DNA from 2 places in the Streptomyces sp. CA-250714 genome. Region 2 is predicted to be linked to the other one. Evidence: riboswitches for the same ligand, from Rfam matches in the RefSeq annotation. Region 2 holds a riboswitch; the other holds the start of a gene.
What was found. Region 2 has a riboswitch for glycine ahead of gcvP (aminomethyl-transferring glycine dehydrogenase). Riboswitches for the same ligand answer to the same signal wherever they lie in the genome.
Positions count from the first base shown of each region.

Region 1: linked by a shared signal. The riboswitch ahead of gcvT (glycine cleavage system aminomethyltransferase GcvT) and the one ahead of gcvP (aminomethyl-transferring glycine dehydrogenase) in region 2 are both predicted to bind glycine.

Region 1 covers NZ_JBNJMI010000001.1:2,485,792-2,497,522, reverse strand. Annotated here, with positions in the region: gene ACQEU8_RS10870 (ABC transporter ATP-binding protein) at 1-979, shown strand, start outside; gene ACQEU8_RS10865 (L-serine ammonia-lyase) at 1,031-2,413, opposite strand; gene glyA (serine hydroxymethyltransferase) at 2,531-3,805, opposite strand; gene gcvH (glycine cleavage system protein GcvH) at 3,894-4,274, opposite strand; gene gcvT (glycine cleavage system aminomethyltransferase GcvT) at 4,385-5,554, opposite strand; glycine riboswitch at 5,737-5,867, opposite strand; partial or broken gene ACQEU8_RS10845 (AAA family ATPase) at 6,053-6,667, shown strand; gene ACQEU8_RS10840 (hypothetical protein) at 6,941-7,486, opposite strand; gene ACQEU8_RS10835 (enhanced serine sensitivity protein SseB C-terminal domain-containing protein) at 7,689-8,492, shown strand; gene ACQEU8_RS10830 (enhanced serine sensitivity protein SseB C-terminal domain-containing protein) at 8,616-9,407, shown strand; gene ACQEU8_RS10825 (ABC transporter permease) at 9,725-10,723, shown strand; gene ACQEU8_RS10820 (ABC transporter substrate-binding protein) at 10,792-11,731, shown strand, end outside.
Region 2 covers NZ_JBNJMI010000002.1:863,558-875,288, reverse strand. Annotated here, with positions in the region: gene ACQEU8_RS22885 (DUF881 domain-containing protein) at 1-175, shown strand, start outside; gene ACQEU8_RS22880 (small basic family protein) at 172-504, shown strand; gene ACQEU8_RS22875 (DUF881 domain-containing protein) at 510-1,358, shown strand; gene ACQEU8_RS22870 (FHA domain-containing protein) at 1,791-2,318, shown strand; gene ftsR (transcriptional regulator FtsR) at 2,339-3,073, shown strand; gene ACQEU8_RS22860 (bifunctional nuclease family protein) at 3,148-3,621, shown strand; gene ACQEU8_RS22855 (MerR family transcriptional regulator) at 3,868-4,524, shown strand; gene ACQEU8_RS22850 (DNA polymerase IV) at 4,618-6,165, shown strand; gene ACQEU8_RS22845 (PRC-barrel domain-containing protein) at 6,081-6,458, opposite strand; glycine riboswitch at 6,594-6,691, shown strand; gene gcvP (aminomethyl-transferring glycine dehydrogenase) at 6,878-9,784, shown strand; gene ACQEU8_RS22835 (DUF5999 family protein) at 9,930-10,136, opposite strand; gene ACQEU8_RS22830 (hypothetical protein) at 10,433-11,158, opposite strand; gene ACQEU8_RS22825 (glutamate--cysteine ligase) at 11,660-11,731, shown strand, end outside.

The DNA of each region.
Region 1 (11,731 bases), on a different contig from region 2:
GGTGTTCACCGGGTTGCTCGCCCTGGGCGCGTACCTCGCTCTCGGCGGGGACATCGGCGCGGCCGAGGTCCTGGCCGTCCTGGTGCTCGCCGCCCGCTGCGCGGACCCGCTGCTGTCGCTCGCCGAGATCGGCGGAAGCCTGCGCGCCGCCCGCGCCGAGTTGGCGCGCCTCGACGACGTGCTGCACACCGAGCCGCTGCCGGAGCCCCGCGAACCGCTCCGACCGGCTGGCCACGACGTGGAGTTCGACTCCGTCACCTTCCGCCACGGCGGCCGCACCGTGGCCGACGCGGTGTCGCTGTCCGTACCGGAGGGGCAGCGGCTGGCCGTCGTCGGCCCGTCGGGCGCCGGCAAGAGCACGCTGCTGCAACTGCTCGCCCGCTTCTACGACGTGGATGCCGGCGCGGTGCGGGTGGGTGGCGTGGACGTACGGGAGATGGCGACGGCGGAGCTGATGTCGCGGATCGCCATCGTCTTCCAGGACGTCTATCTCTTCGACGGCACCATCGAGGACAACGTGCGCCTCGGCCGTCCGGACGCCACCGACGCCGAGGTGCGTGCTGCCGCCGCCGCGGCACTGCTGGACGAGGTGGTCGAGCGGCTGCCCGGCGGCTGGTCGGCGCACGTCGGCGAGGGCGGCGCGCTGCTGTCCGGCGGCGAGCGGCAGCGCGTCGCGATCGCACGGGCGCTGCTGAAGGACGCGCCCCTGGTGCTGCTCGACGAGGTGACCTCGGCCCTGGACCCGGTCAGCGAGGCCGCCGTGCACACCGGGATCGAGCGGCTGATGGCGGGCCGGACGGTGGTGATGGTCGCGCACCGGATGCGCACCGTCCGCCGGGCCGACCGGGTCGTCTTCCTGGACGGCGGCCGCGTCGTCGAGCAGGGCAGCCACGACGAACTGCTGCGGCGGGGCGGGCGTTACGCCGAGTACTGGAACCTCACGCTGTCACCGGCCGGCCCGGCGTCGGGTCCCAGCTGACGCCGAGCCTCGCACCACCGCGGGGCTGCCGCCTGGTCAAAGGCGGTGCGCTCAGCACTCGATGACGTTCACCGCGAGCCCGCCCCGCGCGGTCTCCTTGTACTTGACCTTCATATCGGCGCCGGTGTCGCGCATCGTCTTGATGGCTTTGTCGAGGGAGACATGGTGGCGGCCGTCGCCGCGCAGGGACATGCGGGCCGCGGTGACCGCCTTGACGGCGGCCATCCCGTTGCGCTCGATGCAGGGGATCTGGACCAGTCCGCCGACCGGGTCGCAGGTGAGGCCGAGGTTGTGTTCAATGCCGATCTCCGCGGCGTTCTCCACCTGTTCGGGGCTGCCGCCGAGGATCTCGGCGAGACCGCCGGCGGCCATGGAGCAGGCCGAGCCCACCTCGCCCTGGCAGCCCACCTCGGCGCCGGAGATGGAGGCGTTCTGCTTGAAGAGCATGCCGATGGCGCCCGCGGCCAGCAGGAAACGGACCACGGCGTCGTCGTCGGCGCCCGGCACGAAGTGGTGGGCGTAGTGCAGGACAGCGGGGATGATGCCCGCCGCGCCGTTGGTCGGCGCGGTCACCACCCGGCCGCCCGCCGCGTTCTCCTCGTTGACGGCCATGGCGTAGAGCGTCGTCCACTCCATGGCGTGCGCCTCGACCTGGCCCTCGGCCCGCAGTTGGCGTGCCGAGACGGCGGCGCGGCGGCGGACCTTGAGGCCGCCGGGCAGGATGCCCTCCTGGGCGAGGCCGCGCGCGACGCAGTCCTTCATGACCTGCCAGATCTCCAGCAGGCCCGCGCGGATCTCGTCCTCGGTGCGCCATGCCTTCTCGTTCTCCAGCATCAGCCGGGAGACCGACAGCCCGGTCTCCCGGGTGAGGCGCAGCAGTTCGTCGCCGGTGCGGAACGGGTGGCGCAGGACGGTGTCGTCCAGTTTGATGCGGTCCTCGCCGACCGCGTCCTCGTCCACGACGAAGCCGCCGCCCACCGAGTAGTAGGTCTTCTCCAACAGCGGCGTCCCGGCCTCGTCGTAGGCGAAGAGCGTCATGCCGTTGGCGTGGTACGGCAGGGAACGGCGCCGGTGCAGGATCAGCTGGGTGCGCTCGTCGAACGCGATCTCGTGCGCATCCCCTATCTCGGCGGCGAGCAGGCGCAGCCGGCCCTCCGCGCGGATGCGTGCCACCCGGTCGTCCGCCGTCTCGACGTCGACCGTGCGCGGGGACTCGCCCTCCAGGCCGAGCAGGACGGCCTTGGGGGTGCCGTGGCCGTGACCGGTCGCACCGAGGGAGCCGAACAGTTCGGCGCGTACGGAGGCGGTGTGCGCCAGCGCGCCCTCGTTCTTCAGCCGCCGTGCGAACATCCGGGCGGCGCGCATCGGGCCCACGGTGTGGGAGCTCGAGGGGCCGATGCCGATCGAGAAAAGGTCGAAGACCGAGATTGCCATGGTGCGGCTCCATGCCCGTGTGGGGCCAGTGGGTTGCGGTGCGGTGCGGTGCGGTGGCGCGGGCCGGGGTGGTGCGGACGCCGGAGGGGCTGACGCAGCCCCTCCGGCGCAAGGGCCTTACTTACCCAGGGTGGGGTACAGCGGGTGCTTCTCCGCAAGTGCGGTGACCCGCGCGGCGAGGGACTTGCCCTTGGTGTCGTCGAAGCCCGGCAGCAGCGCCTCGGCGATGATGTCGGCGACCTCGGTGAAGTCCTCGTCCTGGAACCCGCGGGTCGCCAGCGCGGGCGTCCCGATGCGCAGCCCCGAGGTCACCATCGGCGGCCGCGGGTCGTTGGGCACGGCGTTGCGGTTGACGGTGATGCCGATGTCGTGCAGCCGGTCCTCGGCCTGCTGGCCGTCCAGTTCACTGTTGCGCAGGTCCACCAGGACGAGGTGGACGTCCGTGCCGCCGGACAGTACGGAGACACCGGCCTCCACCGCGTCCGGCCGCAGCAGGCGCTCGGCGAGGATGCGCGAGCCGGAGAGCGTGCGCCGCTGCCGGTCCTTGAAGTCGTCGCTGGCGGCGACCTTGAAGGCGACGGCCTTCGCGGCGATCACATGCTCCAGCGGACCGCCCTGCTGGCCGGGGAAGACCGCGGAGTTGATCTTCTTGGCGTACTCCTTCTTCGACAGGATCACACCACCGCGCGGACCGCCCAGGGTCTTGTGCGTGGTGGTCGTGACGATGTCCGCGTACGGCACCGGGCTGGGGTGCAGTCCCGCCGCCACCAGCCCGGCGAAGTGCGCCATGTCCACCATCAGCAGGGCATCGACCTCGTCGGCGATCCGGCGGAAGGCGGCGAAGTCCAGCTGGCGGGGGTAGGCGGACCAGCCCGCGATGATCAGCTTGGGGCGGTGCTCCTTGGCCAGCCGCTCGACCTCGTCCATGTCGACCCGGCTGGTCTGCTCGTCGACCTTGTAGGCGACGACGTTGTAGAGCTTGCCGGAGAAGTTGATCTTCATGCCGTGGGTGAGGTGCCCACCGTGCGCCAGGTCCAGACCCAGGATGGTGTCGCCCGGCTTGAGCAGCGCGAACATCGCGGCGGCGTTCGCCTGGGCGCCGGAGTGCGGCTGTACGTTGGCGGCCTCGGCGCCGAACAGCGCCTTGACCCGCTCCCTGGCCAGGTTCTCGATCACGTCGACGTACTCGCAGCCGCCGTAGTAGCGGCGGCCGGGGTAGCCCTCGGCGTACTTGTTGGTGAGGACCGAACCCTGGGCCTCCATGGAGGCGACCGGAGCGAAGTTCTCCGAGGCGATCATCTCGAGGGTGGACTGCTGGCGGTGGAGTTCGGCGTCGACGGCGGCGGCGACGTCGGGGTCGACCTCGTGGAGAGAACCGTTCAGAAGCGACATGGAAGAACCGTCCCTGGGAAGTGGCGGCGGGGTGGGCAAGCGGCCTCGGGCGATCCGAGGCGGACCTCGGTCACCCGAGGCGGGCGCCTCAGCTGCCTGAGGCGAAAGCGGCGTACTCGTCGGCCGAGAGCAGGTCGTCCGGCACCTCGGAGACCTTCACCTTGAACAGCCAGCCGCCCTCGAACGGGGCGGAGTTCACCAGCGCCGGGTCGTCCACCACGTCCTGGTTGATCTCGGTGATCTCACCGGAGGCGGGGGAGTAGAGGTCGCTGACGGACTTGGTGGACTCCAGCTCGCCACAGGTCTCGCCCGCGGCGACGGTGTCGCCGACCTCGGGAAGCTGGACGAAGACGACGTCACCGAGCGCGTTGGCGGCGTGCTCGGTGATACCGACCGTCGAGACGCCGTCCTCGGCGTCCGACAGCCACTCGTGCTCCTTGCTGTAGCGGAGCTGCTGGGGGTTGCTCATGAGTCTGATTCTCCCGGATGCGAAAGGTGCAGTGAAAACGGTCTTGGCAGGTGGAACGGGGGGCTCGAACACGGCCCGCCGGTGGAGAGGGCTCAGTTCCCGCGGAGGGTTCAGCTCCTCTTGTAGAAGGGCAACGCCACGACCTCGTACGGCTCGTGGGAGCCCCGGATGTCCACGGCGACCCCCTTGGTGCCGGGTTCCGCGTGCGCCGCGTCCACATATGCCATGGCGATCGGCCTGCCCAGCGTCGGCGAGGGCGCGCCGGAGGTGATTTCGCCCACAACGGCGCCGTCGGCGACCACGGGGTAACCGGCCCGCGGTACCCGGCGCCCCTCGGCGATCAGTCCGACGAGCTTGCGCGGCGGTGCGCTCGCGGCGCGTTCCGCGGCCGCGGCCAGCGCGTCCCGCCCCACGAACCGGCCCTCGTTCGTGGTCTTCTCGAACTTGACGATCCGGCCCAGGCCCGCGTCGAACGGGGTCAGCGAGGTGGACAGCTCGTGCCCGTACAGCGGCATGCCCGCCTCCAGGCGCAGCGTGTCGCGGCAGCTGAGCCCGCACGGCACCAGGCCGGCGTCCTTGCCCGCCTCCGTCAGCGCTTCCCAGACCGCGACGGCGTCGTCGGGGGAGACGAACAGCTCGAATCCGTCCTCTCCCGTGTACCCCGTTCGGGCGATGAGCGCGGGCTTGCCGGCGACGATGTCGCGCACGCCCGCGTAGTAGCGCAGCCCGTCCACGTCGTAGTCGGTCAGCTTCTTGAGGATGCCCGCGGCGGCCGGGCCCTGGACCGCGATGAGCGCGTACTTGTCGCGGTCGTCCCGCACCTCGGCGCCGAAGCCGTCCTGCCGCTCGACCAGCGCGTCCAGGACGGTCTGCGCGTTGGCCGCGTTGGCGACGACCAGGTATTCCAGCTCGTCCTGCTCGCCCAGCCGGTAGACGATCAGGTCGTCCAGGATGCCGCCGTCCTCGTCGCAGATCATGGTGTAGCGGGCACGGCCCACGGCCAGCTTGGACAGATTGCCGACCAGCGCGTAGTCCAGCAGCTCGCCCGCCTGCGGTCCGGTGATGGTGATCTCTCCCATATGGGAGAGGTCGAAGAGACCGGCGGTCGAGCGGACCGCCAGATGTTCCTCGCGCTCGCTGCCGTAACGCAGCGGCATGTCCCAGCCCGCGAAGTCGGTCATGGTGGCGCCCAGCGCGCGGTGCGTGGCGTCCAGCGCGGTCTTCCGCGGAACGGCAGCCGTGTCGGCTGTGGTATTACCGGTGGCCGGTGGCTCAGTCATGCAGGCTCCCAGAGTCCCAATGAGTCCCCACAAGGGGTATGACGCGGATGTCCTCCCCATCTGTCATCGGAACCTGAGAGGTTCGCCGACAGCTCCCGAACGGCTGGAGCGCGGCTTGCACCTTGGGTGGGACCATCGCACCCCGCCAGGCGGGAACGCGACGGTCCGCTTTTCAGATCTGCCTAGCCTGCGCGGTAACGGGGCCTGAGAGATTCAAGGGAGGATCTTGCTCCTTCGGCGCCCCGACGTGCGATTGCGGTGCTGGCGTGCGATTGCTGCTGCCGCCTGCCGGGGACTCTCCCGCGCGGGTTCGAACGGCCGGTATGGAGTTGAGTGCGGACATCATCGCACGGGTGAGCGGGCCGTGGCTGCCCCTGAGCGCAAGCCCGTTCGCCTTGAATCACATTACCTTTTCTTTACATACTTGGGAGAGGCGGTGGCGGAGCCGCCGTCCGGGGAAGGGGAGATCCATTGAGCAGCCTGTGCGGCGCGGACGCGATGCCGAGGGGTGCGCGGGCGGGGCCCGCCGCCCGCACCGTGGTCCGCCACGACCTGCGCCGTACCGCCCGGGCGCGGACGCTGCGCTACCGCGCCGGAGACGTGGTGGTCGTCTCCGGACTGCCGGGCGGCGGCAAGTCCACCCTGATCAGGACCGCGGTTCCGGCTCGCGCCGATGTCATCCGGATCGACTCCCAGGACACCCGTGAGCGCTGGGAGAGGCGCATGCCGCGCTGGCTGCCGTACGGCGTCTACCGGCCGCTGGTACGGCTGGCGCACTACGCGGGGCTGCGCGCGGCCCTCGGCTCGGGGGCCGCGGTCGTGGTGCACGACTGCGGTACGCAGAGCTGGGTGCGCCGCTGGCTGGCCCGGGACGCGGTGCGACGGGGCCGGTCGCTGCATCTGCTGCTGCTCGACGTCTCGCCCGAGGACGCGCTGGCCGGGCAGACCGCGCGGGGCAGGCGGGTGTCCGGGTACGCCTTCCGCCGTCACCTGCGTGCCGTACGCAGACTGCGGTCGGCGGCCGAGGCGGGGCGGCTGCCGGCGGGCTGCGTCTCCTCGGTGCTGCTGGACCGGAGCGCGGCCCAGGCGCTGCGGTCCGTGCTCTTCGAGCGGCTGCCCGCTTCGGTGCCGATGGCGGTCTCCACGCATGTACGCCCGGTGCCCGCGCCCGCCACCCCGGGTCGGCCGGTGCCCGCGCCCGCTCCGGTGCCCGCTCCGACGACGCCTGCCCCGGTGGCGCCCGTGCCGCCCGCGCGGGCCGGGCCGGGCACACCGGCGGTCCCGCCGCCCGCGAGGGGCGACGGGACCGTGGACGAGGACACCTGTGGCCGGGCTCCCGGTGTGACCGGGGTCAGCGGCCCCCGTCCAGGATGAGCGGTTCCGGGATCAGTGCTTGGGGGCCAGTGCCTGCGGCGTGAGCCCCTGAGCCGGCTTCTCCGGGGCCTGCCCCTGCGCGGGGTGCTGGCCGGCCGGCTTCTCGGGCGTCGCGGCCTGGCCGGACTCACCGGGCTTCGCGGGCTTCGGCTCGGACGGCTGCTGCCCCGACGGCTTCTGCTGCTGCGGCTTTTCCGGCTGTGCCGGCTTCTGCCCCGTCGCGGGCTTGCCCTGGTCCAGCGGGTCGTCCTGCGGAACACCGGGCTTCGCCTGCGGTGCGGCAGGCTTCGCCTGCTGGCCCTGGGCGGGGTGCTGCGGCTGCGCGGGCTGCTGCTGCGCAGGCGGCTGCTCCTGGGCGTGGCCTCCCGACGGCTCCGGCTTGCCCTGCTCGGTCCCGGTGTCGTGGTCGGCGGGTTGGTGGACGCCGGGCCGGTGTCCCGGGGTGTTGTCCGCGGGCAGCGAGGAAGCCGCGGAGGAGGCCGCGCCCGCCACGCCGATGGCGAGCGAGCCGGCCAGGGAGACGGTGACGGCGGTGGCGGTGATTCTGTTCACGCGCATGTGCTCTCCTCCAATATCCGTGCCCCATGGCACGTAGTGGGACGGAAACCACTTTTCGGGCGATGAGTGGGGGCCGCAACCCGAGCGTCGCCGGATGTGTTCCCCCGCCCTCCCGCGAGGGACCGTGCGCGCCGCCCTCCGGGGTACCGTGCGCGCCTCCCTCCCGGGACCGGGCGCGGAGATCATGGATAGGCTTGTTCGTATGACAGTTCCCTCGCAGCCCCAGCCGCAGCAGCCGCAGCACTTCGGGCCCGGGCACGGGGGCGGCTGGCCCGGCAACGAGCTGGAGGAAGCCCTGGCCGCCTCGCTCCAGGTGCCGCACGCGGGCGCCCGGTTGCTGGAGGTGCTGGGCCGCAGCAGCGTCTGGGTCCCGCTCCCGGAGGGCGGCAGTCCGCAGAGCCGTGAACTGGACCTGCCCACCATCGAGTTGGACGGTGCGGTCTATGTGCCGGTCTTCAGCTCCGAGGAGCAGTTCCTGAACGTCGTCGGCTCGCACATGTCGTTCACCATCGCCCCGGCCAGGGAGTTCGCGCGCGGGCTGCCCCCGGGGGTGGGTATCGCCGTGAACCCGGAGGGGACGGTGGGGGTGCCGCTGCCCGCGGAGGCCGTCGCGGAGCTGTGCGGCAACACCCCGGCCGAGCAGGCCGTCGCGGGTGTGGCGCGAGGGGCGCGGGTGCGGCTGTTCGAGCCGGACTGGCAGGACGACCCGCTCTCCTTCCTCACCGCCGCCGCAGCCGAGTTCGCCGCGCTCCCGGCCGTGCGGACGGCCCGCCGGGGGCTGGCCAGCATGGAGGGCGATCCGCCCGCGCTGTTCATCGGGGTGGAACTCGATCTGCTGGACCCGGAGTCCCGGCAGGCGGCGCACGATGCGCTCGGCAGGGCGCTGCATCTGGCCCAGGTGCCCTGGCCGGTGCAGATGGTGCTGCTCGATGCGGCCGAGGACCCGGTGGTGGAGTGGATGCGGCAGTGCGTGCGCCCCTTCTACACCCGTGAGACCCACGTCTGAGGGTCGAATGGAGCCGAGCTGAGTACGAGTACTGATGTCCGGGCCCGCTCGTAAGCTGGTTGGATAGCGGTGAGGGGCGACGAGTCGGGCAGGAACGGCGGCAGTGGTGGAAGGGCGGCCCAGGTGAGCGCGGGTGGAAGCGTCGAGATGCTCCTGCGACGGGTGGCGCCCGGCGCGGTCGACAGCTACGAGACCTACGAGGCCCTGCTCCAGGCGCTCTCGGGCAGCCAGGTGTGGATGCTCCTGTGGAACGGCCGGCCCGGTTCCCCCGACGCCCAGTACGGCAACATGGAAGTGGCCGGGTACGGCTACGCGCCCTGTGTGACCTCGGCGCAGGAGCTGGCGGCCTCCGGCTGGAACCGCGCGCACGAGGTCGTCGGCGGCCGGGACATCGCCGCGGCGCTCTTTCCGGACCGCTGGGGAATCTGGCTGAATCCGCACGCTCCCGGCGGCGGTGTGGGCATTCCGTGGCTGGACCTGCGGCGGATCGCGGTCGGCCTCGAACAGCTTCCGGCCGGTCCGCTGCGGATCAGTGAACCCACCCTGGAGATCCCGCAGTTCTACGCACTGCTGACGCAGAACGCACACCACACACCCGTCGTCCGGTCGCTGCGCCGCGCCTGGGTCCGGCCCGCGCTGGGCGTTCCGTATCTGGCCATCGGGCTGGATCTCTACGACAACGGCCCGGCGTCGGTCGAAGCCGCGCGGCGGATGATGGCCCAGTCGGTCACCGCGGTCCCGGGCGGGCTTCCCGTCTCCAGCGTCGCCATGGCCGATGATTTCGACCCGGTGGCGATGTGGATGCGCAGTCAGTCCCGGCCTTTCTTCGACCGCGACGCACATGCTCCGGCAGGCTATGACGCGACCCGTCCGCCGGCTCCCGGCTTCGGTTACGGCTATCCGCGCCCCTTCTGAAACGGGGTCGGAATTCGGACGCCTTTTCGGCGCCGCAGACCGCCCAGATCTGGGCAAACTCCCAGGTCTCATACCGCTGAACGTCAATTTCCGTCCGCATAACGGAACATGACGCGTCACATCACAGTTGCGCATCCTTTCCCCGGGAGGTCTGGCGACTGATCGTGACCGCGATGAAGACTCCCGAGCCATAAGCCACCAGGAGGCCGATGTCCGGCCTTCCGACCGAACGGCTTGCGAACGTCTTCAGAATATTGACCGCTACAGCGGTGTGCGTGGACTGGTCAACTGCCGGTCGAGAAGGGGTCCCCAACACGATGACGGCACCACTGCACGAGGAAACGGCCGCGGGAACCGCGGTCGTGGAGCCGGCGCTCAACAAGGCCGAGAAGGCGATCGAGGGCCGCTCACTCGGCCGGATCGCCTGGGAGCGCCTCAAGCGTGACAAGGTGGCGCTGATCGGTGGCACGATCGTGCTGCTGCTGGTCCTGGTGGCGATCTTCGCACCGGCGATCGCGGCGCTGACCGGGCAGTCGCCGAACGAGCGGCACGAGGATCTGATCGACCCGCTCTTCAGCACCCCCAAGGGCGCACTCGGCGGTATTTCCGGTGACCACCTGCTGGGTGTGGAGCCGGTCAGCGGTCGCGACATCCTCACCCGCATCGTCTACGGGGCGCGTGTCTCGATCCTCGTCGGCTTCCTCTCGGCCTTCGTCGCCGTCATCTTCGGCACCATTCTCGGCACGCTCGCCGGGTACTTCGGCGGCTGGCTGGACGCGCTCATCAGCCGTGTGATGGACATGCTGCTGGCCTTCCCGCAGCTGCTGTTCATCATCTCGCTGATCTCCGTCATGCCGAACGACCTGTTCGGCCTGACCGGCACGGGCGTGCGGCTGCTGGTGATGATCCTGGTCATCGGCTTCTTCGGCTGGCCGTACATCGGCCGCATCGTGCGCGGCCAGGTGCTCTCGCTGCGCGAGCGGGAGTACATCGAGGCGGCCCGCAGCCTGGGCGCCGGGCGCGGCTACATCATCGGCAAGGAGCTGCTGCCCAACCTGGTGGCGCCGATCACCGTCTACATGACGCTGATGATCCCGACCAACATCCTCACCGAGGCCGCGCTCAGCTTCCTCGGCGTGGGCGTCAAGCCGCCGACCGCCTCCTGGGGCTCGATGCTCTCCGACGCCGTGACGTACTACGAGTCCGACCCGATGTACATGATCATCCCCGGCGTCGCCATCTTCATCACGGTGCTCGCCTTCAACCTCTTCGGTGACGGCGTACGCGACGCACTGGATCCGAAGGGCACCCGTTGATCCCCCATCCCAGACCCCGGCCCCGCCCAGCCCGTGCGGGCCGTGACCTACCACGGAGGTTGCGAGACGTGACATCTCTACGCGCATCGAGGCGCCGATTGGCCGCGCTCTCGGCCGTCGCCGCCGCCACGCTGCTGGCCACCACGGCCTGCGGCGGGGGCGACAGCGACAGCGAGGGCGGTGGCGAGTACAACGCGGGTGTCAACAAGGTCGCCAACGCCTCGAACAAAAAGGGCGGGACGCTGAAGTTCGTCGGTGTCCAGGACGCCGACTCCTGGGACACCACGCGGATGTACTACGCCTTCGCCTTCGACTTCGCGCGCTACTACAGCCGCCAGCTGGTCAGCTACAACCCCAAGCCGGGCAAGAAGAGCGTCGACCTCAAGCCGGACCTGGCCACCGATCACGCTCAGATATCCGACGACGGCAAGACCTACAAGTACACCCTGAAGGACGGCCTGAAGTGGGAGGACGGCAAGCCGATCACCTCCCAGGACGTCAAGTACGGCATCGAGCGCCAGTGGGCGCAGAAGACCCTCTCCGGCGGTCCCACCTACCTCAAGGACGTCCTCGACCCGGACGGCAAGTGGAAGGGCCCGTACGACGACAAGAGCGAGTTCAAGGGCATCAAGACGCCGGACAAGAAGACCATCGAGTTCCACCTGGCGAAGCCCAACGGTGACTTCGAGCAGATGCTGGCGATGCCCACCAACTCGCCGGTGCGCAAGGACAAGGACACCAAGTCCAAGTACACGCTGCACCCCTTCTCCTCGGGCCCGTACAAGTTCAAGTCGTACACCCCGAACAAGTCGCTGCTCCTGGAGCGCAACAAGCACTGGGACCACACCAGTGACCCGCTGCGCAAGGCGCTGCCCGACCAGATCCAGGTCACGCTGCTCACCAACCCGGACGAGCGCGACAAGCGTCTGATCAACGGTGACGCCGACCTCGACCTCAACCAGCGCGGTATGGAGGTCCAGGGCCGGCAGAGCGCGCTCAAGCAGCACA
Region 2 (11,731 bases):
GTTCTCCCGGACCTTTCAGGACAGCGTCGACGGGCAGTACCTGTACGTCCTGCACAAGGACTACGGTGCCAGGACCAGCATTTCCGTCCAGGACAAGGTGCGGCTGCCTGCCGCGCCGAGTCTGATTCTGAGAACAGCGAAACCTGTGCGGACAGGGAAGGGCAGCACATCGTGATCGCCGTACTGGGCCTCGTCGTGGGAGTCGTGGCCGGACTTGTCGTCCGGCCCGTGGTGCCGCTGGCGGTCGAACCGTATCTGCCCATCGCCGTCGTCGCCGCGCTGGACGCGGTCTTCGGCGGCCTGCGCGCCATGCTGGACGGCATCTTCGACGACAAGGTCTTCGTCGTCTCGTTCCTCTCCAACGTGGTGGTGGCGGCGCTGATCGTCTTCCTCGGCGACAAGCTCGGGGTGGGTGCCCAGCTGTCCACCGGTGTGGTTGTCGTCCTGGGTATCCGGATCTTCTCCAACGCGGCCGCCATCCGCCGTCATGTGTTCAGGGCGTGAGGCCGATGAGTGACGACCGCAATGACAGGCCGGACAAGGACAGCAAGCCGGAGCGTGAGCTGCCGCCGGAGCGCGAGCTCCCCCAGGAGCGGCCGGAGCCGGCGGGCACACAGGGTGAGAACACCGGCACGCAGCTGACCGGGCGGCAACGCCTCGCCAAGGCCGTATGGCCCCCACGGGTGACGCGCGCCCAACTCATCGTCGCGCTCCTGCTTTTCGTGCTCGGCCTCGGCCTGGCGATCCAGGTGCGCTCCACCAGTGAGAACAGCGCGCTGCGCGGTGCCCGGCGGGAGGACCTGGTCCGCATCCTCGACGAACTCGACGACCGCACGAAACGGCTCGAGGACGAGAAGCGGAAGCTGGACGGGCAGCGTACTGAGCTGGAGACTTCCTCGGACCAGGCCGAAGAGGCCCGCAAGCAGACCAAGGAGAAGGAGGCCCAGCTCGGTGTGCTCGCCGGTACGGTGGCTGCCGAGGGGCCCGGTATCCATATGAAGATCAAGGACCGGGCCGGAGCGGCGGATTCGGACACGCTGCTGGACGCCGTCCAGGAGCTGCGGGCCGCCGGCGCCGAGGCCATGCAGGTCAACGGTGTTCGTGTGGTGGCCAGCACGCATTTCACCGACAGCGGCGGCGGAGTCAACGTCGACGGGCATAGGATCGACCAGCCTTACCGTTTCGAGGTCATCGGCAAGCCCGCCGATCTGGAACCGGCGCTCAACATCCCCGGCGGCGTCGTGCAGACACTGAAGAACAAGCAGGCCACAGTGGATGTGACCCGCTCGGGGAAGATCACTGTGGACGCCTTGCGACAGGCGAAGCGGCCTGACTACGCTCGGTCGTCATCGCGCTGAGATGGTGATAGGAGTTTCGGGGGGTCGGCGGGCGAGTTGGGCACCGCGTGGTGGAAACTGTCTACGGTTCACGGACGTTATACGAGCGTCAAGAGTGACCAGTGAGAGCATCGAGGGTCTGTCCTGCCCCACGGGCGGGTCTGTTTCGTGCGAGGGGAATCGCCCGTGAGTTTTTTTTCGAAGTTGTTCGGCAAGGGCCGCCGGGGCGGCGACACGGGTACCGCACGGCACCGCGCTCCCCAAGGTGCGGAGATGCCGGGCGGGGCGCCGGAAAGCGGCGCCGAGCGCCCGCTCTTCCGTGACGAGGTGGCCGGACCCGGAGGAGACAATTCGGGTGGTCACGGCGCGGTTTCTGTTGACCCTGGTACTCAGGGGCGCATAGGTTCCCAGGCACCGCCAACCTCAAATTCGGGTGGAGGTTCTGCCTTGCCGGTGTGTAACAGGTGTGGAGCCCGCGTCGCGGAAGCGAGCCGGTTCTGCTCCAACTGCGGTGCTCCCCTGCGGGGCGGCGTCCCCGCGGAGGGGTCGTCCGAGACGACGTCCACGATCTCCATCTCCGGGCTGGAGGCGTACGACTCGGAAACGACCGGCCAGCATGCCTCCCCCGTGCTGCCCCCCGAAGCGCAGGCCGCCGTCGACGCCCTGCCCATGGGCTCGGCGCTGCTGATCGTCCGTCGTGGGCCCAACTCGGGCAGCAGGTTCCTGCTCGACGGTGATCTGACCACTGCCGGGCGCCATCCGGAGAGCGACATCTTCCTGGACGACGTGACCGTCTCGCGCCGTCACGTCGAGTTCCGGCGCGGCCCCGACGGCAGCTTCACCGTCTCCGACGTCGGCAGCCTGAACGGCACCTACGTCAACCGCGAGCGGATCGAGACCGGAGTGCCGCTCGGCAACGGCGACGAGGTGCAGATCGGGAAGTACCGGCTGGTCTTCTTCGCGAGCCAGCGCACCTACTGACAGCCCCGGCAGGGAGGCTCATGCTGCACACGCCGACCGGCGGTGCCCATGCGGGCACCGCCACCGGGCAGAAGAGCGGACCGATGAGCATCGGTGCCGTCCTCGAGGCGCTCCGTGCGGAATTTCCCGAGGTCACCGTCTCCAAGATCCGTTTTCTGGAGGCGGAAGGCCTGGTCGAGCCGGCGCGCTCCCCTTCGGGTTACCGGAAGTTCCGGGCCGAGGACGTCGAGCGGCTGAGCTATGTGCTGCGGATGCAGCGGGACCACTATCTGCCGCTGAAGGTCATCAGGGAGCATCTGGAAGCGTTCGGTGACGACGCTCCGTACCCGAACGTGCCGGTGGTTCCACCCCGCGAGCCGGACGAGGCTTCCGCTCCCGCTGTCCGTACCGGACGCAAGGAGCTGCTCGGGCTGGTGGGCGCGGAGGAGGAGGAACTGGCCGAGTGGGAGGAGTACGGGCTGCTCGGCGCCGCCGAGGACGGTACCTACCGGCTGGCCGATGTGACCGTCGCGCAGCTGGTGGCGGAGCTCGGGCGGCACGGGGTGGAAGCACGCCACCTACGGACGGTCAAGGCTGCCGCCGACCGTCAGCTGGACCTCGTCGAGCAGCTCGTCGCGCCCCTTCGGCACCATCCGGACCAGCGGACCAGAACGCGCGCCGCGGGCACGGCGGACGAACTCACGAATCTCTCCGTGCGGCTCTATGGGGCCTTCGTGGAGTCGGCAGTGCGCGCGGCCCGCACGCGGGGTGACTGAATCAGTACACGGATGCCGGTGCCGGACGGCTGCCCGACTACCCAAACAGGCGCAGCACGGCCTAGGGTTGCTGTGTGAATGAGCTCGACGTCGTGGGTGTCCGGGTGGAAATGCCCACCAACCAACCGATCGTGCTCCTGCGAGAAGTGGGAGGCGACCGCTACCTCCCCATCTGGATCGGCCCCGGGGAGGCGACCGCGATCGCCTTCGCCCAGCAGGGCATGACCCCCGCACGCCCACTCACCCATGACCTGTTCAAGGACGTCCTGGAAGCAGTGGGTCAGGAGCTGACCGCGGTCCGCATCGTGGATCTGCGGGAAGGCGTGTTCTACGCGGAGCTGGTCTTCGCCAGCGGCGTGGAAGTCAGTGCCCGTCCGTCCGACGCCATAGCGCTCGCACTGCGCACCGGAACGCCGATCTACGGCAGTGACGGTGTGCTGGACGACGCGGGGATCGCGATCCCGGACGAGCAGGAGGACGAGGTGGAGAAGTTCCGCGAGTTCCTCGACCAGATCTCCCCCGAGGACTTCGGCACCAGCAGCCAGTGACGCGCCGCCGTCAGCCGCCGCCGGACCGGTGCTTCCGGCCGGAGGCGGGGGAGGGGTGCGCGGACCGGTGCGTGCCGCTGACCATTCAGCCAGCCATTCCCCGGTGGTGGGCACGCGAAACCACCCTCTGGGGCATTATCACTCGCCGTGCCGAGTGTGGCGATCGTTGACGCACTCGGAGTGACTGCCTACCTTCATGTGGGCAGGTTCCGGGGGTAACCCGGGATGTGAAGGACGGAGGTCGGCGTGACAAGCACCGGCGGCGAAGGTACGGCGGCTGGCGACTCGTCCCTACCCGACGGCCCGCTCCCGGCCCCCGGCCGGGAGGCGCCCCCAGGGCGGCCGTCCCCCCCACCACCCCCCGGCCTGCGGCCGGGCGGCGCCGCAGGGCCGCCGGCCGACACCCCGGCCGAGCAGGTCGGCTACCGCGGTCCGACTGCCTGCTCGGCGGCCGGGATCACCTACCGTCAGCTCGACTACTGGGCCCGTACCGGGCTGGTCGAGCCCAGCATCCGGCCCGCGTACGGCTCGGGCACCCAGCGCCTCTACAGCTTTCAGGACATCGTCGTCCTCAAGATCGTCAAGCGGCTGCTGGACACCGGTGTCTCCCTGCAGAACATTCGCGCCGCTGTACGGCACCTGCGCTCCAGGGGCCGCACCGATCTGGCGCGGATGACGTTGATGAGCGACGGAGCCACGGTGTACGAGTGCTCGTCGCCCGACGAGGTCGTCGATCTCCTCCAGGGCGGCCAGGGCGTCTTCGGGATCGCCGTCGGCGTGGTCTGGAAGGACGTCGAGGGAGCGCTCTCCCAACTGCACGGGGAGCGCGTCGACACCGGCGAGACCCTGGTGCGGGACCATCCCGAGGACGAGCTGGCGCGCCGCCGCAATCGGGCGGGGTAGCCGGACACCGGGCCGAGGCCCTCGCTATTGCCGCATGGCGCTGAACTCTGTGCTGCGCTCTGTTGTCAGTGGTATGGGGCAGCATCGGATGGTGTGAGGACCCAGCCGACCATCCTGCATCTGGACATGGATGCCTTCTTCGCCGCCGTGGAGCAGGCGTCGAAGCCCAGTCTGCGCGGGAAGCCGGTCGTGGTCGGCGGTCTGGGGCCGCGCGGGGTGGTTTCCACCGCCTCGTACGAGGCCAGGCGCTTCGGGGTGCACTCGGCGATGCCGACGGCGCAGGCCAGGCGGCTGGCGCCGAACGCGGCGTATCTGGGCGCGCGCTTCGGGCTCTACCGGGCGGTCAGCGAGGTGGTGATGGAACTGCTGCACCACCTCTCGCCGCTGGTGGAGCCGCTGAGCCTCGATGAGGCTTTTGTGGACCTGGAGGCCGGGGAGGCGCTGGAAGGGACGCAGGGGGGCGCTGAGGGGGCACGAGAGGTCGGTGAGCGGCTGCGGCGGGACATCCGAGCGGCGACGGGACTCACCGGGTCGGTGGGGCTGGCGGGATCCAAGATGCTGGCGAAGATCGCCTCGGAGCAGGCGAAGCCGGACGGCCTCGTGCTCATCCCGGTGGGCACCGAGCGCGAGATGCTGGCGCCGCTGTCGGTGCGGACGCTGCCCGGGGTGGGGCCCGCCACGGCCGAGGTGCTGCGCAGGGCCGGTATCACCACAGTCGGGGAGGTCGTGGAAGCCGGCGAGGACGAGTTGCTGCGGCTGCTCGGGAAGGCGCACGGCACCTCGGTGCACGCGATGGCCCACGGCATCGACGACCGCCTGGTGGTCGCCGAGCGGGACGCCAAGTCGGTCTCCGTCGAGGACACCTACGACGTGGATCTCACCGACCGCACCAGGGTGCGGCTGGAGCTGGAGCGGCTGGCCGAGCGCTGTGTGACGCGGCTGCGTGATGCCGGCCGGTCCGGCCGCACCGTCGTGATCAAGGTGCGCAGTTACGACTTCTCGACCCTCACCAGATCCGAGACCCTGCGCGGGCCCACCGATGACCTGGGCGTTGTCAGAGAGGCCGCGCTGCGGCTGCTGGACGGGGTGGACACCACGGCCGGGGTGCGGCTGCTGGGAGTGGGGGTCAGCGGGCTCGCCGACTTCACCCAGGAGGATCTGTTCGCGCAGGCCCAGGCCGCGCTGAGCCAGGCGCAGGAGACAGCCGGAAGCGACCGTTCCGAGGACGGGGCGGGCCAGCCGGAGGCAGCGGGCGGTCAGGCCGGGGCCGAGGGGGCGGTGCGGACGGCCCGGGCCGGGATGGAAGCGGGCGCCGCCGTCGAGGAGCCGGGCGCGGCCGTGCCCGCCGACCGGCGGTGGATCCCCGGTCGGGATGTGCACCACGCCGCGTACGGCAGAGGCTGGGTGCAGGGCAGCGGCGTCGGGAAGGTCACCGTCCGCTTCGAGGAACCCGACACCCCGCCGGGCCGGGTGCGGACGTTCTCCGTCGACGACCCGGAGCTGGAGCCCGCGGAGCCGAGAATGCTGGACGCGGACATCGCCCGGGTGCTGGCGGCTCAGTCCTCCGCGCCGGCGATCCGCCCGAAGTCGCGGTCCGGAGGCGTGGGCGCCTCGCCGCCCGCCGGGACGTCGAGCCCGTAGTGGCGGTAGAGCTGGAGTTCCTGCTGCGGGGAGAGATGCCGGCCGACGCCGAAGTCGGGGGCTCCCTTGATCAGCGCACGCTCGAACGGGACGCGCAGCCCGGTCTCGTCCAGGCTGGCGGGCTCCAGCGGTACGAAAGCGTCGCGGCTGAAGATGCCGGTACGCAGCGCCGCCCACTCCGGCTCGCCCGTCGCGTCGTCGAGGTAGACCTCGTCGACCGTGCCGATCTTGACTCCCTCGCTGTCGAACGCCTTGCGGCCGATCAGGCTCCGCGGATCTATATCGGTCTGCACGGGTCTCCTCCCATGGGGTCGCGACGTGCTGTTCACGCTCGTACTCACCACGAAACGGCACTTTTCGACTGATGGCTACTTGAGCGCACTCCGGGTTACCACTCAAGGGGGCGCTGATACGCTCAAGGTGGCTGCCGACCCCGTGCGGGAGAGTCCTCCGGTGCACTTTCCGGAGGCGCCGAAGGAGCAACTCCTCCCCGGAATCTCTCAGGCTCACGTACCGCGCGGACGAGGTCACTCTGGAAAGCAGGGCGGGCCCGGACCAGCGCCGAAGCCCCTCCTCACCGACGGTGTAAGCCGAGCGCCCCGCACCTGGGCGGCTCGGTGAAACTCTCAGGTCAGATGACAGAGGGGGAGGCCGTCCGGGCACCCGTGAAAGGTGCCCCTCGCAGGTCGCACAGACCAGGAGGCCCCCGCAGATGACTTCCCACCGGACCCCGCTCTCCGCGCTGGAGAGCGGCACTCCCTTCGAGAGCCGCCACATAGGACCCGACACCGGCGCGCAGGCCAAGATGCTCGCGCAGGTCGGCTACGGGTCGCTCGACGAACTGACAGCGGCGGCGGTGCCCGACGTGATCCGCAGCACCGAGCGGCTGGAGCTCCCCGACGCGCGGAGCGAGGCCGAGGTGCTGGCCGAACTGCGCACCCTCGCGCACCGCAACCAGGTCCTGCACTCGATGATCGGCCTCGGCTACTACGGCACTGTCACGCCGCCGGTGATCCTGCGCAACGTCATGGAGAACCCCGCCTGGTACACCGCCTACACGCCGTACCAGCCGGAGATCTCGCAGGGCCGGCTGGAGGCGCTGCTGAACTTCCAGACCGTCGTCTCCGATCTGACCGGGCTGCCCACCGCCGGTGCGTCGCTGCTGGATGAGGCCACGGCCGCCGCCGAGGCGATGGCCCTCTCCCGTCGGGTCGGCAAGGTCGGCAAGAGCGGCGGCGACGTCTTCCTGGTCGACGCCGACTGTCTGCCGCAGACCGTGGCGGTGCTGCGGACCCGCGCGGAGCCCACCGGGGTGGAGATCGTGGTCGCCGACCTGAGCGACGGCATCCCCGACGAGCTGGCCGAGCGCGGCGGCATCTTCGGCGTGCTGCTCCAGTACCCGGGCGCCTCCGGTGCGGTGCGCGACCCGCGCGGAGTGATCGAGCGGGCCCACGAACTGGGTGCGGTCGTCACCGTCGCGGCCGATCTGCTGGCGCTCACCCTGCTGACCTCGCCCGGCGAGCTGGGCGCGGACATCGCCGTCGGCTCCAGCCAGCGCTTCGGCGTACCGATGGGCTTCGGCGGGCCGCACGCGGGCTACATGTCCGTCCGCGACACGTTCGCCCGCAGCCTGCCCGGACGGCTCGTCGGTGTCTCCAAGGACGTGGACGGCGAGCAGGCGTACCGTCTCGCCCTGCAGACCCGTGAGCAGCACATCCGCCGCGAGAAGGCCACCAGCAACATCTGCACCGCGCAGGTGCTGCTCGCCGTGATGGCCGGGATGTACGCCGCCTACCACGGGCCCGACGGGCTGGCGGCCATCGCCCGCCGTGTCCACCGCTACGCGGCGCTGCTCGCCGCCGGGCTGCGGGACGGCGGCGTCGAGGTCGTCCACGGGAGCTTCTTCGACACCGTCACCGCGCGGGTGCCGGGCCGCGCCGCCGAGATCACCGAGCGGGCCCGCGCGGCCGGGATCAACCTGCGGCAGGTGGACGCCGACCACATCGGCATCGCCTGCGACGAGACCACAGGACGCGAGCAGCTCACCGCCGTATGGCAGGCGTTCGGGGTGTCCGCGCCCGGCGACCTCGACGCGCTGGACGCCGCGACCGACAGCGCACTGCCCGACGCCCTGCTGCGCGGCGACGAGTACCTCACGCACCCCGTCTTCCACGAGCACCGCTCCGAGACGGCGATGCTGCGCTATCTGCGCCGCCTCGCCGACCGCGACTACGCGCTGGACCGCGGCATGATCCCGCTCGGCTCCTGCACGATGAAGCTCAACGCCACCACGGAGATGGAGCCGGTCACCTGGCCGGAGTTCGGCGCCCTGCACCCCTTCGCGCCCGCCGAGCAGGCCGAGGGCTATCTGACGCTGATCCGCGAACTGGAGGAGCGGCTGGCCGAGGTCACCGGCTACGACAAGGTCTCCCTCCAGCCCAACGCGGGCTCCCAGGGCGAGCTGGCCGGACTGCTGGCCGTACGCGCCTACCACCGGGCCAACGGCGAGGCACAGCGCACCGTCTGCCTCATCCCGTCCTCGGCGCACGGCACCAACGCGGCCAGCGCCGTGATGGCGGGGATGAAGGTCGTCGTCGTCAAGACCAGCGACAACGGTGACGTGGACGTGGCCGACCTGCACGCCAAGATCGAGCAGCACGGCGACGAGCTGGCCGTCCTCATGGTCACCTACCCCTCGACGCACGGCGTGTTCGAGGAGCACATCACCGAGGTCTGCGCCGCGGTGCACGACGCCGGCGGCCAGGTGTATGTGGACGGTGCCAACCTCAACGCGCTGCTGGGGCTGGCCCGGCCCGGCCGCTTCGGCGCCGACGTCTCGCACCTCAACCTGCACAAGACGTTCTGCATCCCGCACGGCGGCGGCGGCCCCGGCGTCGGCCCGATCGGCGTACGGGAGCACCTGGCGCCATATCTGCCCAACCACCCGCTCCAGCCCGCCGCGGGACCGGAGACGGGTATCGGGCCGGTCTCCGGCGCGCCGTGGGGCTCGGCCGGGATCCTGCCGATCTCGTGGGCGTACGTACGGCTGATGGGCGCCGAGGGGCTGCGCAGGGCGACGCAGGTGGCGGTGCTGAGCGCCAACTACATCGCCAAGCGGCTGGAGCCGCACTACCCCGTGCTCTACACGGGCCCGAACGGGCTGGTCGCGCACGAGTGCATCATCGACGTACGGCCGCTGACCAAGCAGACGGGGGTGAGCATCGACGACGTCGCCAAGCGGCTGATCGACTACGGCTTCCACGCGCCGACGATGTCCTTCCCCGTCGCCGGGACGCTGATGATCGAGCCGACGGAGAGCGAGGATCTGACTGAGGTCGACCGGTTCTGCGAGGCGATGATCGCCATCCGTGCGGAGATCGAGAAGGTCGGCACGGGGGAGTGGGACGCGGAGGACAATCCACTGCGCAACGCTCCGCACACGGCGGCGATGCTCACCCGCGAGTGGCAGCAGGGTTACGGGCGTGAGGAGGCCGTCTTCCCGGCCGGAGTGCGGGCGGCCGACAAGTACTGGCCGCCGGTGCGCCGGATCGACGGCGCCTACGGTGACCGCAACCTGGTGTGCTCCTGCCCGCCCATCGCGGAGTACGACGCGGGGTAGTTCGGCGCCGAGCGCTGTGGCGGGGGCCGTCGTGAGGGCCGCCGGACCCTCGCCACTGTGGTTGCTCGTCGTTGCGGCGGAAGGGGGCCTGGGGGCTGCGCGCCCCCAGGCCCCCGGCGTTCGGCTGACCCGCCGTCGTGTGTGCCTAGGCGGCGGTGATGATGTGGCGGGTGCTGAGCGGCTTGTGCGGGGCGATGATCTGGCCGTCCGGCAGCAGCTCTCCCGTGTCCTCGAAGAGCAGAACTCCGTTGCAGAGCAGGCTCCAGCCCTGCTCGGGGTGGTGGGCCACGGGGTGCGCGGCCTCCCTGTCTGCTGAATCCGCTGTCGGGCACGGTGGCTGGTGCTGGCACATGGTCGGTGTCGTCTTCCGTCGTGTTGTGGCGTCTGTCCTGCGGCTCTTGTCATACATAGCCGGTCCCCCCGTAACCCCGTACGTGCGTGCGTTCCGGTGCAACTCCCAGTGTTCCGCTGCTGGCTCGAATCCGCAGGGATTTCGCGTCAGCTTGTCCCAACCGGACAGACGCATCACCCTGGCGGGCGGTTGCGCCCAACTGCCCGGTCATTTCGGGGGGTTCGGGTAATGGGGAAGACTAGCCCATCCGGAGGGGCGCACGGCGGCGAAGGTGGGGTCACGGACAGACGCCGGTCTCACGCGGTCCGCAGCAGAGCTGTGCCGGGATCCGGCTCGGGCGCCACGGCCGGAGCCGCGGAGGCGACCAGCCTGCGGGTCAGGACGGGCAGCAGCGCGTCCACGCGGTGCGCGGTGTGCGGGGCGATGCCGGGCGGTGCGGGGGCCAGCGGGATCAGCAGGTCGGCCGGGTCAGGAACGCCGCCGCACGGGTCGGCCGCGACGTCGGCGTGCAGCCACAGGGTGAGCATGTACAGCTCCGGCACCGACAGCAGCCGCGGCTGGTAGGGCGTCGGCAGCAGTTCGGCCTGCCGCATCGCCCGCACCGTCGAGAGGACGTAGGGGCCCTGCCGGAACTGCCCGAAGGTCCAGCCGTCCGCGGTCAGTACCGCCTCCGCTGTGCCGATGTACGCGCCGCTCTGGGTGCCGTCGCCGCCGGGGTTGCCGGCGCCGCCCTCGGTTCCCTCGTCGGACAGCAGGAAGCGCCAGCCGGTCAGCCGGGTGCGTGGGGAGGTGTCCGCCGGTTCGCCGGCGCGTCCGGAGGCGCGCTCGACGGCGCGTTCGGCGGTGCGCGGCGCCACGCGTGCCATCTCGTACGCCGGGAGCGGGAGTTCGGGACGCAGCGGGCCCTGAGCGGTGCGCAGCGCCATGGGGGCTCGGGAGCCTCGGACCGCGCTCGGGGAGCCGAGGGCGGTCAGGACACTGCGCAGGGCTGGGGCCGGGGCCGGGGGTACGTGCAGCGGCATGGCGGGTCGCCTCTCTTGGGAGACACATGGTGCTGGCGGGGGCGCGACGGCTGTGTCGGCGCGGGGATGGCCGCGGTAGCGGCTGGGAGGGTTCGACGGGGGCGGGCCGGGATCGCCAAGTCTCTGCCTCGTTCGCGCAGTTTATACGAGATGTGTTCGAGAAGTGTTTCCACTAACGTGTTCCGTTGTTTCCTGTAAGGCCGTAACAGGCCGAATCCACAGGCTTTTCACCTGCACTGACGCCTAAGGTAAGGCGATGACCTCGGAATCTGCCGGAAACGCGGTCGGCCGGATGGCGTCGGTGTATTTCTCGAGAAGTGTGCCGCAGGGGCTGGACGCCGCCGTATGCCGTCGGAATGTGCCGTCCGGCATCCGCCAGCCTAGCGGCACTTACCTGCCGCGTCAGCCCTGCCAGGCGTTATCCGTGGCGCGGCAGGGCATCATCGGTGCACGCTCGACCGGGACCTCCGGCAGCGTCCACCAGCAGGGAGGAAGCCTCCGATGGGAGAGAAGGTCGTCGCCGACAGGTTCGACCTGTCCGATCGACGGCGATACCGGCAGAAGCTGCACAAG